DNA from 4 places in the Streptomyces sp. NPDC013317 genome. Region 4 is predicted to be linked to each of the others. Evidence: riboswitches for the same ligand, from Rfam matches in the RefSeq annotation. Region 4 holds a riboswitch; each other region holds the start of a gene.
The links. Region 4 has a riboswitch for cyclic di-AMP ahead of ACZ3IJ_RS15540 (M23 family metallopeptidase). Riboswitches for the same ligand answer to the same signal wherever they lie in the genome.
Positions count from the first base shown of each region.

Region 1: another riboswitch for cyclic di-AMP. It lies ahead of ACZ3IJ_RS00490 (M23 family metallopeptidase); the one in region 4 lies ahead of ACZ3IJ_RS15540 (M23 family metallopeptidase).
Region 2: another riboswitch for cyclic di-AMP. It lies ahead of ACZ3IJ_RS11200 (transglycosylase SLT domain-containing protein); the one in region 4 lies ahead of ACZ3IJ_RS15540 (M23 family metallopeptidase).
Region 3: another riboswitch for cyclic di-AMP. It lies ahead of ACZ3IJ_RS18010 (transglycosylase family protein); the one in region 4 lies ahead of ACZ3IJ_RS15540 (M23 family metallopeptidase).

Region 1 is NZ_JBVHDX010000001.1:118,950-122,670, forward strand. Features, by position in the region: gene ACZ3IJ_RS00480 (M16 family metallopeptidase) at 1-318, shown strand, start outside; gene ACZ3IJ_RS00485 (M16 family metallopeptidase) at 345-1,712, shown strand; cyclic di-AMP (ydaO/yuaA leader) riboswitch at 1,925-2,090, shown strand; gene ACZ3IJ_RS00490 (M23 family metallopeptidase) at 2,104-2,889, shown strand; gene ACZ3IJ_RS00495 (GntR family transcriptional regulator) at 3,061-3,721, shown strand, end outside.
Region 2 is NZ_JBVHDX010000003.1:524,682-528,402, reverse strand. Features, by position in the region: gene ACZ3IJ_RS11205 (phosphoribosyltransferase family protein) at 1-400, shown strand, start outside; gene ACZ3IJ_RS11200 (transglycosylase SLT domain-containing protein) at 409-1,275, opposite strand; cyclic di-AMP (ydaO/yuaA leader) riboswitch at 1,280-1,436, opposite strand; gene ACZ3IJ_RS11195 (phosphocholine-specific phospholipase C) at 1,753-3,721, opposite strand, start outside.
Region 3 is NZ_JBVHDX010000006.1:96,395-100,115, forward strand. Features, by position in the region: gene ACZ3IJ_RS18000 (FtsB family cell division protein) at 1-152, opposite strand, end outside; gene eno (phosphopyruvate hydratase) at 251-1,537, opposite strand; gene ACZ3IJ_RS18010 (transglycosylase family protein) at 1,880-2,575, opposite strand; cyclic di-AMP (ydaO/yuaA leader) riboswitch at 2,579-2,754, opposite strand; gene ACZ3IJ_RS18015 (LysM peptidoglycan-binding domain-containing protein) at 3,014-3,721, opposite strand, start outside.
Region 4 is NZ_JBVHDX010000004.1:601,300-605,020, reverse strand. Features, by position in the region: gene ACZ3IJ_RS15545 (PrsW family intramembrane metalloprotease) at 1-342, shown strand, start outside; gene ACZ3IJ_RS15540 (M23 family metallopeptidase) at 526-1,611, opposite strand; cyclic di-AMP (ydaO/yuaA leader) riboswitch at 1,623-1,770, opposite strand; gene ACZ3IJ_RS15535 (PP2C family protein-serine/threonine phosphatase) at 1,983-3,035, opposite strand; gene ACZ3IJ_RS15530 (MerR family transcriptional regulator) at 3,488-3,721, opposite strand, start outside.

The DNA of each region.
Region 1 (3,721 bases), on a different contig from region 4:
TTCGCCGCCGAGGGCCCGACGCCCGAGGAGATGGAGCGCGCGCAGGCCCAGTTGGAGCGCGAGTGGCTGGACCGGCTCGGCACGGTCGCGGGCCGCGCCGACGAACTCTGCCGCTACGCGGTCCTGTTCGGCGACCCGCAGCTCGCCCTGACCGCCGTCAACCGGGTCCTCGACGTCACCGCCGAGGAGGTGCGGGCCGCCGCCGCGGCCCGGCTGCGCCCGGACAACCGCGCGGTGCTGGTCTACGAGCCGGTCGGCACCGAACAGAACGACGCCGACCAGGCCGACAGCGACGAGGAAGAGGGAGCGGACCAGTGACCGACGCTGCCGCGTCTTTGACGAACATGACGTTCCACCCGCAGCCGGAGCCGGGGGTTGCCCGGCCCTGGGCCTTCCCGGCCCCGGACCGCGGAGCGCTGGACAACGGCCTGACGGTGCTGCGCTGCCACCGCCCCGGCCAGCAGGTCGTCGCCGTCGAGATCTTCCTCGACGCACCGCTGGAGGCCGAGCCCGCGGGCCTCGACGGTGTCGCCACGATCATGGCCCGCGCGCTCTCCGAGGGCACGGACCAGCACACCGCCGAGGAGTTCGCCGCCGAGCTGGAGCGCTGCGGCGCCACGCTCGACGCGCACGCCGACCACCCGGGCGTACGAGTTTCCCTGGAGGTCCCCGTCTCCCGGCTGCCCAAGGCGCTCGGGCTGCTCTCCGAGGCCCTGATCGCGCCGGCGTTCCTCGAGACCGAGGTCGAGCGTCTGGTGCGCAACCGGCTCGACGAGATCCCGCACGAGGCGGCCAACCCGGCCCGCCGGGCGGCCAAGCAGCTCTCCAAGGAGCTCTTCCCGGCGGACTCGCGCATGTCCCGGCCGCGCCAGGGCACCGAGGAGACGGTGGAGCCGATCGACGCCGCCGCCGTCCGTGCCTTCTTCGACGCGCACATCCGGCCGTCCACGGCCACGGCCGTCGTCGTCGGCGACCTGACCGACGTGGACCTGGACAAGGTGCTCGCCGAGTCGCTCGGCGCCTGGACGGGCGACACCGCCGAGCCGCGCCCGGTCCCGCCGATCACGGCGGACGACACCGGCCGTGTGGTCATCGTCGACCGCCCGGGTGCCGTCCAGACCCAGTTGCTGATCGGCCGCGTCGGCGCCGACCGGCACGACCGTGTCTGGCCGGCCCAGGTCCTCGGCACGTACTGCCTCGGTGGCACGCTCACCTCCCGCCTGGACCGTGTCCTGCGCGAGGAGAAGGGCTACACCTACGGTGTCCGTGCCTTCGGCCAGGTGTTGCGCTCCGACGGCGAGGGCAACGGCGCCTCGATGCTCGCCATCAGCGGATCCGTCGACACCCCCAACACCGGTCCGGCACTTGACGACCTGTGGAAGGTGCTGCGCACCCTCGCCGCGGAAGGTCTGACGGACGCCGAGCGCGATGTGGCCGTGCAGAACCTGGTGGGCGTGGCGCCGCTCAAGTACGAGACCGCCGCCTCGGTCGCCGCGACCCTCGCCGACCAGGTCGAGCAGCACCTTCCGGACGATTTCCAGGCGCAGTTGTACGCGCGTCTCGCCGAGACCGGCACGGTGGAGGCGACGGCCGCGGTCGTCAACGCCTTCCCCGTGGACCGACTCGTCACCGTGCTCGTGGGTGACGCGTCGGAGATCGAGGAGCCCGTACGCGCCCTCGGCCTCGGCGAAGTGACCGTCGTCACCGGCTGATCGAGTCGCCGTGCCGCCGCGTCCGGCGGCACCGGAGGACCCCGACGTCACGGTACGTCGGGGTCCTCCTCTTTGTCCGTATTGCTGCGGACGGTGGCTGTATGGCCTGTGGCATGTCTTACAAACAGGCGTGTCTGTTTGGTGATTGAAAGACGGTCCGCTTAGCGTCAATCCGGCTGTTCGCCAGTTGCACCCGCCGCACCCGCGGCATCGGACAGTCATCGCCGAGTCCCCGTCAGGCGCGAGCCTGGGGAGCCGGGGACCCACACGAAGTCCCTGGGGTGAATCGGACGCCTTCGCACCCGTGCGGAGGGGCCCGTAGGAGACCTTCCTGCTCCGAACCCGTCAGCTAACCCGGTAGGCGAGAAGGAAGGAAAGGAACAGCCCCTACATGGCGTTCACCCGTGCCACCGGGAAGCATCGTGGTCCGAGTCGTCTGTCGCGCCGCACCGCCGGCATCGCCGGCGTCGCGACCCTCGCCACCACCGGCGTCATCGGAACCCTCGCCTCCCCGGCACTCGCCGTCGACGCGGACGCTGCCCCCTCGGTCGAGGACACCGGGCTGACCCAGATCATCGCCGCCGACTCGCTCGCCGACACCATCGACGCCCAGGCCGCCGCCCAGGAGCGCGAGGCCGCCGAGGCCGAGGCGAAGCGCCAGGCGGAGGCCCGTGCCAGGGCCGAGGCGAAGCGCAAGGCCGAGGCCCGCGCCAAGGAGATCCGCGAGGCCAAGGAGCGCGCCGCCCGTGAGGCGGAGCGCAAGCGCCTGAACTCCTTCCAGCTCCCCGTGGCCGGCTCGTACGTCAGCACCGGCTACAAGACCGGCGGTGCGCTCTGGTCCTCCGGCAGCCATTCCGGCGTCGACTTCCACGCCGCCTCCGGCACCAAGGTCGTCTCCGTCGGCTCCGGCACCGTCGTCGAGGCGGGCTGGGGCGGTGCGTACGGCAACAACGTCGTCATCCGGATGAACGACGGCACGTACACCCAGTACGGTCACCTCTCCGCCATCAGTGTCGGGGTCGGCCAGTCCGTCACCCCGGGCCAGCAGATAGGCATCTCCGGCTCGACCGGCAACTCCACGGGGCCCCACCTCCACTTCGAGGCCCGCACCACCGCCGAGTACGGCTCCGACATCAACCCGATCGCGTACCTCCGCGCGCGTGGTGTGAACGTCTGACCGTTCGAGGTCTTTCCCGGCTTCTCAGAAAAGCCCCGGCTCGTACCGAGCCGGGGCTTTTCGCTGACCGAAAACATATCCATGGATCCTTGAGAGCCGTCGGAAACAAAGCCCTGCTGCAATAGAGTCGCCGGAGAACCGGTTTCGCGCGGATCAAGGCGGAGGTCGAACATGCGCATTCCCGCGCACTCTGTATGCACGGCGATCCGGGACGACATCGTCACCGGGGTCTTCGCGCGCGGCAGCCGGCTGACGGAGGAGCAGCTCGCCCGCCGTTACGGAGTCTCCCGCGTCCCCGTCCGGGAGGCGCTGCGCACCCTGGAGTCCGAGGGCTTCGTGATCACCCGCCGCCACGCGGGCGCCCAGGTCGCCGAGCCCACCGAGCAGGAGGCGGCGGACCTGCTGGACGTCCGGTCCCTGCTGGAGCCGCTGGGGGCCGCGCGCGCCGCGCAGCGCCGCACCGAAGCGCACCTCAAGGTGCTGCGGGGCCTGGTCAGGCTGGGGCAGGAGCGGGCCAGGCGGGGCCAGGCGGAGGACCTGCGCCCGCTCGGCGGCTGGTTCCACGAGACGCTGGCCCAGGCCTCGGGCAGCCCGGCGCTCAGCGCCCTGCTCACCCAGCTGCGGCACAAGATCGACTGGATGTACGCGATCGAGCTCCCGGCCCAGCCGGCCGAGGCGTGGGCCGAGCACGGGGCGATCGTGGACGCGGTGGCACGCGGCGACGCGGAGCGGGCCCGTGCGCTGACCGCGACGCACGCCGAGCGGTCACTGGTGCTGCACCGGCTGAAGCGCCCGGAGCACGGGCGCGTGAGGGTTTCGCAACATGTCGTAA
Region 2 (3,721 bases), on a different contig from region 4:
CACGGAGCTGCTGGCCGGCCGGCTCGCCCGGGCCGCGCACTGGCTGGGGGGCCGGCCCGGCCTCGACGGCCTGCGGATCGGCTACTTCGGCGCCAGCACCGGCGCCGCGGCCGCTCTCTGGGCCGCGGCGGACCCGCTCTCCGACGTGGCCGCCGTCGTCTCACGCGGCGGGCGCCCGGACCTCGCCGGAGCGCGCCTCGCGCAGGTACGCGCTCCGACGCTGCTGATCGTGGGGGGCCGCGACCCGCTCGTGCAGGAGCTGAACGAGTCGGCCCAGGCGCGGCTCACCTGCGAGAACCGGCTCGTCGTCGTCGCCGGTGCCGGGCACCTCTTCGAGGAGCCCGGCACGTTGGAAGAGGTCGGCCGACTGGCCTCGGGCTGGTTCGCCGACCACTTCTAGGGCGTCCGTCAGTACGGTCCGTTGACGTTGTCGATGGAGCCGTAGCGGTCCGCGGCGTAGTTGCAGGCCGCGGTGATGTTGGCGACCGGGTCGAACAGGTCCATGGACGTTCCGGGCACGTGGTACGCCAGGAAGGTCGGCTCGATCACCTGCAGGAGGCCCTTGGACGGGGTTCCCTTGACGGCGTTGGAGTCCCAGAGGTTGATGGCCTGGGGGTTGCCCGAGGACTCACGCATGATGTTGCGGTGGATCCCCTCGTACGAACCGGGGATGCCGTACTTCTGCAGGACGTCGAGCGACTCGCGGATCCAGCCGTCGAGGTCGTTGGTGTAGCTCTTGGCGGCGACCGGCGCGGCCTTGGCCGGGGCGGCCTTGGTCACGGTCTTGGCCGATGCGGCGCCGGGCGCGGCACTGCGCTGCTGCGAGCGGTCGGCGCGGTCCGTGCTCGTCGTACGCGCCGGGGCCTTCTGCTGCTTCGTCGCGGCCGCGGGCTTCCCGCTCAGCGTGAGTTCCAGACCCGGACGAATAAGTGACGGATTGTCACCGACGGCCTTGCGGTTCGCCTTGTACAGCGCCTTCCAGCCGCCCCGCACACTCTGTTCGTGCGCGATCACGGAAAGGGAGTCGCCGCGGACGACGGTATAGATCTTGGCAGCGGAATTCCCGGCGGTGGGAATCGATTCGGCGATCTTCGCCGGGCTGCTGAAGACGGTCTTCTCGAGGGGCGCGACGGCCGGGGCCGTGTTCGGCGCCGCGTGCGCGGTGGCCGTGGCCACGAGGGGGAGAGCCAGCGCGGCTCCACCCGTGCTCGCGAGGGCGATACCTCGGCTGAGGGGACGTCGCTTGGGGCGCCGGTGCTTACCGTGAGCGGACATGCGGGATTCCTCTCCGGCGCCTGCGGGGTGAGCTGTCGGGTTCGGGCTGGAGCTGCCCGGCCGCACGCGTGCGGCTACACCCCAAGCCGGTCCGGAAATCCGGGACGGCGAAAAAACTGGGTCCCCCGCTCCTGCCGACGGGTGAATGGCTGGTCTTTTTCGGACGGTGGCAGGATTCGGCGATCCGTCCGGGTCGAGGTGACCGTAGGCGAGGAATGTCGGACGGAACAAGGTGGGGCATGGATGCGAAATGAACAGGAAATTCAGAAATGCGTTCCAGGTGATCACGGCCGAGCCGAACTGCCGTGCGGCACAAGGGGAAGGCGCCCCTCCGCATAGGTTGCGTCCTCTTCGCGTGATTCACGTCACCCGTGATCCCAAAACGGTCATACGGGCAATTTCATCCCAGCCAAGAAAAGGGACACAAGGGCATGAAATTGCCCTTGTGTCCCTTTTTGTCGGAAGTGGTGGTGTGTGTCAGCCCGTGACGCTGGGTGTGCCGGTCTCGATGTGGCCGGTGTAGCGGCGTGACCAGGTGCCGTCCACGTCGGCCGTGATCGTGAAGTCGTACCAGCCGTTGCTGTACGCCACCGCGTTGAAGAAGTCCTCGCGCGACGAGCCGGCCGGGACCGTGTACGTCCACGGCCCGTCCGTGCGGTAGGCGTTCGAGCGGATCGTGAAGGTCACGGGACCGGGGGAGGTGTTGGTCAGCCTGAGGTAGAGCGCCGACTTCCCGGTGCCCGGCTCGGTCGCGAACCGCGCCGCCACCTCGATCGCCTTGCCGGCCTTGGACGCGTCCCCGATGAAGCGCCTCAGGAAGCGGTTGGGGCCCATCATCGAGATGTCGTACTTGCCCGACCCGGACCCGAGCCCGATGTTGAAGTAGTCCGTGGCGGTCGCGCCCGGGTCCACGGTGTACTGCCAGGCCGCGGTGTCCCGGTGCTGGTGCGGGTGGATCGTGAAGTGGGCGGCCCGCTTCGCCTCCGCGCCCTGGTTCGTCATCGAGAACCAGGCGAGGATCTTGCCCGCCGCCCCGAACTCGAACCGGTCGAGGTTCCCGTTGACCTGGTACGGCACGGCGCGCGCCGGCCGGGTGCCGGTCTCCTGTGCGGGCAGGGCGTTGTCCTGGGGCACCGGGTTCGGCAGCGGGCCGCAGGTGGACTGCCCGATGACCTTGGCGGTGGAGGGGAGGCCGGTGGGAACTCCGTACACCGGGCGCGCGAAGTCGAAGACTCCCGTCAGGTCCCCGGTGACCTTCCGCCGCCAGGCGCTGATGTTCGGGCAGGTCGCCGGGGTGCCGAGGGCGGCCGTCCAGGTCTCCATGAAGCGCAGGACCGAGGTGTGGTCGAAGACCTCGGAGCTGACCCAGCCGCCACGCGTCCAGGGCGACATGACGAGCATCGGGACGCGGAAGCCCAGGCCGATCGGCACGCCGTCGATGTACTCGCCCGCGGTGCCCGGCGGGGCGACCGGCGGCGGCACGTGGTCGAAGAAGCCGTCGTTCTCGTCGTAGTTGAGGAACAGCACGGTCGAGTCGAAGACCTCGGGGTTCGCGGCCAGGGCGCGGTAGACCAGGTCGACGAAGTGCGCGCCGTCGCCCGGAGGGGCGTAGGGGTGCTCGGAGAAGGCCTCGCTCGCCACCACCCAGGAGACCTGCGGAAGCGTCCCGGCGACCGCGTCGGCGCGGATCGCGGCGGCGATGTCGTCCGGGGTGGACCCGGTGACCTTCGGTACGGAGCCCATGCCGCGGTCGTACAGGGGGTTTCCGGGCCGCGCGTCGGTGAACTTCTTGAAGTACGCGAGACCGTTGTCGCCGTAGTTGTCCTGGGCGTTCTGGTAGACCTTCCAGCTCACACCGGCCCGCTGGAGCGCCTCGGCGTACGTCTCCCAGGTGAGCCCGGACTCCTCGCCGCCGTCCTTGCTGGAGGCGTCGATCTTGCCGCTCCAGAGGAAGGTGCGGTTCGGTCCCGTGGCGCTGAGCGCCGAGCAGAAGTACGCGTCGCAGACGGTGTAGTTGTCCGCGAGGGCGTAGTGGAACGGGATGTCGCCGCGGTCGAGGTAGCCGAGGGTGCGGGTGTTGCCGACGCCCGTGACCCAGTTGTCCATCCGGCCCTTGTTCCACGCCGCGTGCTGCGAGGTCCAGCTGTGCGGCAGGTCCCCGTTGCACTGAGCCAGGGTCTCCCCGTCGACCCCGCCCGCGGGCGGGGTGGCGCTCAGCTTCCACGGGTACTGACGCCCGCCCCAGTTGGGCTGGTTGAACATGCCCCAGCCGCCGGGGATGTTTCCAGCCGCCCGGTCGGCGAAGCCCCGGACGCCGCGGAGTCTGCCGAAGTAGTGGTCGAAGCTGCGGTTCTCCTGCATGAGGATCACGACGTGCCTGACGTCGGTGATGGTGCCGGTCGCGGCGGTGGCGGCGGCCGACGCCGTGCCCGCGGGCAGCGTCGCT
Region 3 (3,721 bases), on a different contig from region 4:
ACCACCAGGGCGAGGAAGGCCGCCCGGCCGGTGAGCCGGGAGCGGCGGGCCTGACGGCGGGTCTGGGAGCGGTAGACACGGGCGGCGGTCTGCTCGCCCAGCAGCCTGATCCTGGTCGCGGTCGAGAACCGGTCCCGGTCCTTCGCGGCCATCTCCAGTCGCCTCCCCTGAGTCGTCCCGTAACGCGTGCGTCCCCGCACACGGTACGGGACCGGGTGCGGGGACGGACGTAACCGAGGGTTCTCGGGGATCAGCCCTTGAAGCGCGGGAAGGCGCTGCGACCGGCGTAGACGGCCGCGTCGTCGAGGATCTCCTCGATGCGCAGGAGCTGGTTGTACTTGGCGACGCGCTCGGAGCGGGCCGGGGCGCCGGTCTTGATCTGGCCGCAGTTGGTGGCGACGGCGAGGTCGGCGATGGTGACGTCCTCGGTCTCACCGGAGCGGTGGGACATCATGCACTTGAAGCCGTTGCGCTGGGCCAGCTCGACGGCGTCCAGGGTCTCGGTCAGCGAACCGATCTGGTTGACCTTGACGAGCAGCGCGTTGGCGGCGCCGTCCTCGATGCCGCGGGCCAGGCGCTCCGGGTTGGTGGCGAAGAGGTCGTCGCCGACGATCTGGACCTTGGTGCCCAGCTTGTCGGTGAGGACCTTCCAGCCGGCCCAGTCGTCCTCGAACAGCGGGTCCTCGATGGAGACCAGCGGGTACGCGGAGACGAGCTCCTCGTAGTACTCGGTCATCTCGGCGGCCGAGCGGGACTTGCCCTCGAACTCGTACGAGCCGTCCTTGTAGAACTCGGACGCGGCGACGTCGAGCGCCAGCGCGATGTCCTTGCCCGGGACGTAGCCGGCCTGCTTGATGGCCTCCAGGATGAGGTCGAGCGCCTCGCGGTTGGAGTCCAGGTTCGGGGCGAAGCCGCCCTCGTCGCCGAGGCCGGTGGACAGGCCCTTGGTCTTCAGGACGGACTTGAGGGTGTGGTAGACCTCGGTGCCCCAGCGCAGGGCCTCGGAGAAGGACTCCGCGCCGATCGGCGCGATCATGAACTCCTGGATGTCCACGTTGGAGTCGGCGTGCGAGCCGCCGTTCAGGATGTTCATCATCGGAACGGGCAGCAGGTGCGCGTTCGGGCCGCCGAGGTAGCGGAAGAGCGGAAGGTCGGAGGCCTCGGACGCGGCGTGCGCGACGGCGAGGGAGACGCCGAGGATGGCGTTGGCGCCGAGGGAGGCCTTGTTGTCCGTGGCGTCCAGGTCGAACATGGCCTGGTCGATGAGGCGCTGCTCGGTGGCGTCGTAGCCGACGAGCTCCGGGCCGATCTGCTCGATCACGGCGAGGACGGCCTTCTCGACGCCCTTGCCCTGGTAGCGGTTCTTGTCTCCGTCACGGAGCTCAATGGCCTCGAACGCACCGGTGGAGGCACCGGACGGAACGGCAGCACGGCCGGTGCTGCCGTCGTCGAGGCCGACCTCGACCTCGACCGTGGGGTTGCCTCGGGAGTCCAGGATTTCCCGGGCTACGACGACGTCGATGGACGGCACGAGCATCTCCTTCTGGGATGTGACGCTAGATGTGACGCTTGCGGTGCAGGGTCGCTTTGGCCTTGCGACAAGAGCCTAACCGGCTCCGGGGCTCCCGCCCGCCGGGCGCCCGCCCCCTGGGACGAAAAAGGACCCGAGGGTACGCATCTCCGGCCAAAGCCCCCAGAACTACTCGGCGGTAACTCTGCGGAGCCGCGTTTCGACCCGCTCCGGGTTCCGCTCCGGACTCCAGGGAACGCGGAACCCCGGCCCGGAGCGCACGGGGGAAAAGCGCTCCGGACCGGGGTGGTCACCGCGGGAGGGTCGTCGGACCCGCGTGAGCCGCCGGACTCACGCGAGCCGCGGGGCTCACTTCAGGTGAAGCTGCTGACCCGGGTAGATCAGGTCGGCGTCCTCGACGACGTCCTTGTTGAGCTCGAAGAGCTTCGCCCAGCCGCCCTTGACGTCGTGGGCGGCGGCGATGGTGCTCAGGGTGTCGCCGCCGACGACCTTGTACTCGCCGTCGCCCTTCTTGACCTTCTTGCCGGTCGGGGTGGTGACGGTCTTCTTGGACTCGGCCTTCTTCGGGGCGGTCCGGGTCTCGCTGCGGGTCGTCGGCTGCTCGGCCTGACGCTCCTGCTTCGGGGCGGCCGGCTCGGCCGGCGTGCTCTCGGCGGCGCCACCGGTGTAGGCGGCGCTGGAGAGGCCGACGCCGCAGCTCGGCCAGGCACCCTTGCCCTGACCGGCCAGGACCTTCTCGGCGATGGTGATCTGCTGCGACTTCGAGGCCTGGTCGGCGGTCGCGGCGTAGGCGGTGCCGCCGTACGCGGCCCAGGTGGAGGACGAGAACTGCAGGCCGCCGTAGTAGCCGTTGCCGGTGTTGATGGACCAGTTGCCACCGGACTCGCACTGGGCGACCTTGTCCCACTCGGAGGCCGTGGCGGCCGAGGCGGACCCGGTGGCCATCAGCGGGGCTGCGACGGCGACACCGGCGATGCCGGCGAGAGCGACGGCGCGGGTGGCCTTGGAGGCACGACGGTGTTTGCCCTTGGCGGAAAACAGCATGGAACTTCTCCTCACCGACGCCTGCGAGGTGAGCTGTCGGGTTCGGGCCATGTGAGTTGCCCGGCCGCGCGACCTTGCGCGCGGCTTCACCCCAAGCCGGTCCGTCGGCCGTCTGTCTCAACGGCCGGGGACGGCACTTACCTTGGGTCCCCCGCTCCTGCCTACGGCGCTTGACGCGACGACTGTTCCCATCGGCCGACGGCAGGATTCGGCGTTTCGGTCGACGGGGCCCGCGGTGGCGAGCGGTCCTGACCGTAGACACAGACCTGGGTGAAGTTCAAAGACGTCCAGGTCGGACATTTCACCCCTACCTGCCAGGGGACGAAGGGTGTTTACGCAGGTGAGAGGTGACGGAAGCCGAGTTTGCGGACGGGACGCGCCAGTTGAGACAAAGAGACCCATGTCTCACTGGCGCAGAACCGGACATACAATCCCGAACTACCCCTGTTCAGCACCCTGGTCGGCAGCCTGCCCGGCGGTCGAGCCGAGGCCGAGGTCGAGGCTCTGGCCAGGGAGGATCAGGTTCGGATCGGCACCCACCGTCGAACGGTTGGCGTCGTAGAGGGCGCCCCAGCCGCCCGGGAGCTCGTTCTGCTGGGCGATCTCGGAGAGACTGTCGCCCGACTTGACGGTGTATTCGCCCATTGCGTCGGATATGTCCTGGGCAGCAGTGTTGCCCGAACTGTCCGAAGAGTCCTTGTTGCCCTTACCGCCCTGCTTGACCTCGTCCGCGCCGGCCTCCCCCTCGACTGTCGGGGTGTCAGTCGGCAAGGCATGGCGGCCCTTTTCGCCATCCTTGCCCGGTATGACCGATTCCTCCGGAGCTGCGTCACCGCGGTGCTTCCCGGTACCCGGCGTCGCCGACGTGCTCGGCGCGGTGGGAGTGGTGGACGTCTCGGGAGTGGCGGACGGCTCACCCTGCTCGTCGCCGTTCCCGTCGCCCTTCCCGTTGCCCGGCGTGGCGCCCTCGGAGGCGTCGGCGTCGGGCGAGGTCCCCCCGTCACCGGCCGGCATGCCCGCGGTCCGGTTCGACTCGGGAAGGGGACCCGTGGGCTCCGCCGGCTTCACGGCCGGGCCCGGGTCGACGTCCGGCTTCGCGCCGTCCTTCGTCAGACCGGCGATCGGGGCGCAGGTGGCCCACTGCGT
Region 4 (3,721 bases):
GCGGCCGGGTGGCTCTCGCCCGCCGAACCGCTCGCGCTCTCCTCGATGCGGGCCCGCTCGGTGGCCCGCGACTTCGCCCGCCGTACGTACGGCAAGCCGGCCGCGGCGGTCGTCGGGGAGTACGAGGCGTTCGCGACGACCCTCGCCTTTCTGCGCCATCGCGCCCAGCGCGGCGCGGCGGGGCCGGAGTTCAGCGCGCGCGAGCAGGAGCTGCTCCACCACCTCTGGCAGCGCAAGGCGGTCGCCTCCCCCGCCCTGACCTACGCGGCCCGGGCGACGGGCCGGGCGTGGGCCCCGCCTCAGTACCTCGACTACAGCGGCTACAACCCGTACCGGAGCTAGGGCGGGCGGCGCCGAGTACACGGACGGAGCCGCCGCCGGGCTCTCAGAAGGATCCGGCGCCGTCACACGGACGGAACCTGCGGGGACGGGCCGGGGCCCGGGGGTCCCGGGGCCGGGGGTCCCGGCAGCCCTGGCGTCGGGGGGACGTCGCCAGGACCGCCGGAGCCGTGTGGACGTCCGGGGTCAGACGGAGATGCCCTTGCCCGCCAGCCAGGCCGCCGGGTCGACGCCCGCGCCGCCCGGGGTGTGGACCTCGAGGTGCAGGTGCGGGCCGGTCACGTTGCCGGTCGCTCCGACGCGGCCGATGGTGTCGCCGGTGCCCACGGTCTGGCCGACGCTCGCCGTCATCGAGGACAGGTGGGCGTACCAGACCTCGGTACCGTCCTCCAGCTCCAGGACGATCCGGTAGCCGTACGAGCCGGACCAGCCCGCCGACTTGATCGTGCCGCCGTGCACCGCCTTGACCGGGGTGCCGGTGGGCGCCGCGAAGTCGAGACCGGTGTGGTAGCCGGAGGACCACATGGAGCCGGACTGGCCGTACGTGGAGGTGAGGGTGTACGAGGACGTGGGCAGCGCGTAGCTCGCGGCGAGCTTGGCCAGGCGCTCCGCCTCGGCCTTCGCGGCGGCGGCCGCCTCGGCCTTCCGCTTCTCCTCGGCCGCGGCCTTCTCCGCCGCGTCCGCCTTCGCCGCCGCCTCGGCCGCCGCCTTCTCGGCCGCCGCCTTCTCCGCCGCGGCCTTCTTGTCGGCGTCGGCGGAGGCCTGCTGCTGCTCGGCCTGCTGCATGATGCGGGCGCGCAGCGCCTCACCGGCGTCCGCCGTCGAGGCGGCGGGCGAGCCGGCGGCCTTCTCGGCGCTGTCGGCCGGGAGGGCGAGGGTGGCCGTGAGCGGCTGCGGGTTGTTCGTCCCGGAGTCCGTGCCGTCCTCGCCCGAGATGAGCTCGCCGACACCGGGCAGCTCGGAGGCGTCCGGCAGGTTGAGGTCGGGGAGGGATATCGAGACCGGCGGCCTGTCCTTGGCGGTCGCCATGCCACCCGCGCCGACGGCCGCGATGACACCGACGCCGAGGACGGTGGAGGAGCGGGCGAAGCCGGAGCGCTGCTTCACGACACGGTGACGGCCGCCCGAACGGGCCTGCTGGCGAAGGGAGTCCTCGGTGGGGTTCCACTCCCCCCACGTGGTCGTGTCGTCGTCCGTCCCGGCGGCGCCCGGGGCGCCGAACGCGTTGAACCCGTCAGAAAGACCCTCGGGAGCAGGGGTGTTGGACGCCACGGAGGCGTACTCCTTTCCTTCCTTCTCGCCTACCGGGTTAGCTGACGGGTTCGGAGCAGGAAGGTCTCCTACGGACGGTGTCGCACGGGTGCGACGGTGCCCGATTCACCCCAAGTAGTGGTTCCCCGGTTCCTTTTCAGGATTCGGCGCGTGCGCACGGTGCCGTCTCTGGCGACGGCTGGGACGACCGCGCTGCGTTATCGAACGTTAATAGACACGAGGGCCGGATTCCAAGCCGTTCCCGTTGATCATTAGCGCGATTAAGCTGGTACAGACCGATTTGATCCCGCTTCAGTACGGACCAATGACGGGGCTCCTGAACTGACGGTTCGTCAACTGTTATCTCAGTGACACCTCGCCACTACGCATGGTCACGGCACCACGGGCATCGTCCTGCGCCGCTCCGGCTGGCCCGCCGCCGGACGGCTCACCGCGAGCAGCGCCATGTCGTCCGTGGAGCCGCCGCCCGTGTACCGGCGGACGTCGTCGACCAGCGCGTCGAGCAGCTCGTCCGGCCCCGGGAAGATCCGCCCGGCCAGCCGCTCGGCCGGATCGTAGAAGGCCCCCGAGGCGTCGCGCGCCTCGGAGAGCCCGTCGGTGTAGAGGAGCAGCGTGGCGCCCGGTGGATAGGGGGCCTCGTCGGCCCGGTCCGGCCAGGCGGCCAGCTCGCCCATGCCGAGCGGCAGCGCGGGCTCGGTCGGTTCGAGGTGGGCCAGGCCGCCGTCCGCGTACAGCAGCAGCGGCTCGGGGTGGCCTCGGTTCACCATCCGTACGCGCCCGTCGCCACGCGGGATCTCGGCGAGGACGGCGGTGGTGAACCCCTCGAAGGCGTCGAGACTGGACCGGCGCGTGCCCTCCCGGGCCAGCGCCCGCTCCAGCCGCTGGGCGACCCCCTCCAGGGTGGCCTCCTGTTCGGCCGCCTCCCGGAAGGCCCCGATCACGACGGCGACCGCCTCGACGGCGTCGAGCCCCTTGCCCCGGACGTCACCGACCACGAGCCGTACCCCGTACGGCGTGTCCTGAACGGCGAAGAGGTCGCCGCCGATGAACGCGTCCGCCTGCGCCGCCTCGTACCGGGCGGCGACCTGGAGCCCGCCGATCCGGTCGGCGGGCGTCGGCAGGACGGCCTTCTGCGCGGTCTCCGCGATCACGCGCGCAGAGGCGAGCCGCTCGCCGCTGCGCAGCACGACCTGGTTCACCAGCAGGGCGAGGGCGGAGACGGTGACGACGGTCAGCGTCTCCGTGAGGGAGGGGACCTCGCCGGCGGTGCCGTTGTAGACGTGCAGCCCCACGCTCGCGAGGACCGCGGCGATGCCCGTGAGCAGCGTCGTGAGCATGGAGAAGAACGGGGCGGCGAGGAGCGGCGCGGCCGAGAACATCGGCGCGGCCGTGTAGGCGGGCGGGGTGGAGAGGTCGAAGACCACACCACCGAGGATCAGCAGCGGGGGCAGGGCGCGGAGGAACCGGCGGGTCCGCTCGGCCCGCCGCCGAGGCCGCCCGTTCCCGTTCCCGCTCGCCTGCCCGTTCCCGGTCCCGCGTCCTGTCCCGTCCCCGGTTCCGGTCCCGCGTCCTGTCCCGTTCCCGGTTCCGGTCCCGCGTCCTGTCCCGTTCCCGGTTCCGGTCCCGCGTCCTGTCCCGTTCCCGTGACCGTTCCCGTTCCCGTGACCGTTCCCGTGACCGTTCCCTTGACCGTTCCCGCCCCCGGTTCCCTGCCCGTGGCCGGTCCCTTTTCCGTCGGTCCCGTTCCCCTGCCCCTGCCCCACCTGTGGTCTCCTGCCCGGTCCGTACACGGCGACGGACGGTACCGCGCCCTCCCCAGGGTGCCGGGCGCCGCGCCGTGCGGCGACCTCCGCTCGCCCAAGTGGGTTACCTCGACCTAGAGGTTGCGCTCCGCGTAGACCGTCATCGCGTCGCGGACGAGGAGGACGGTGCCCTCGCCGTGCTTGTCGTAGTTCCGGCCGAAGCGCGGATCGTCGACGTACATCTGGCCGAGGCCGATCACGTACTCCTTCGTCGGCGTCGTGGTCGTCGACAGCCACGCGACGTGGCGCCGCGCGATCGCCTGGACCTCGTCGCTGTCGGCGGCGAGGCCGTCCCGGGCCGCCTTCCC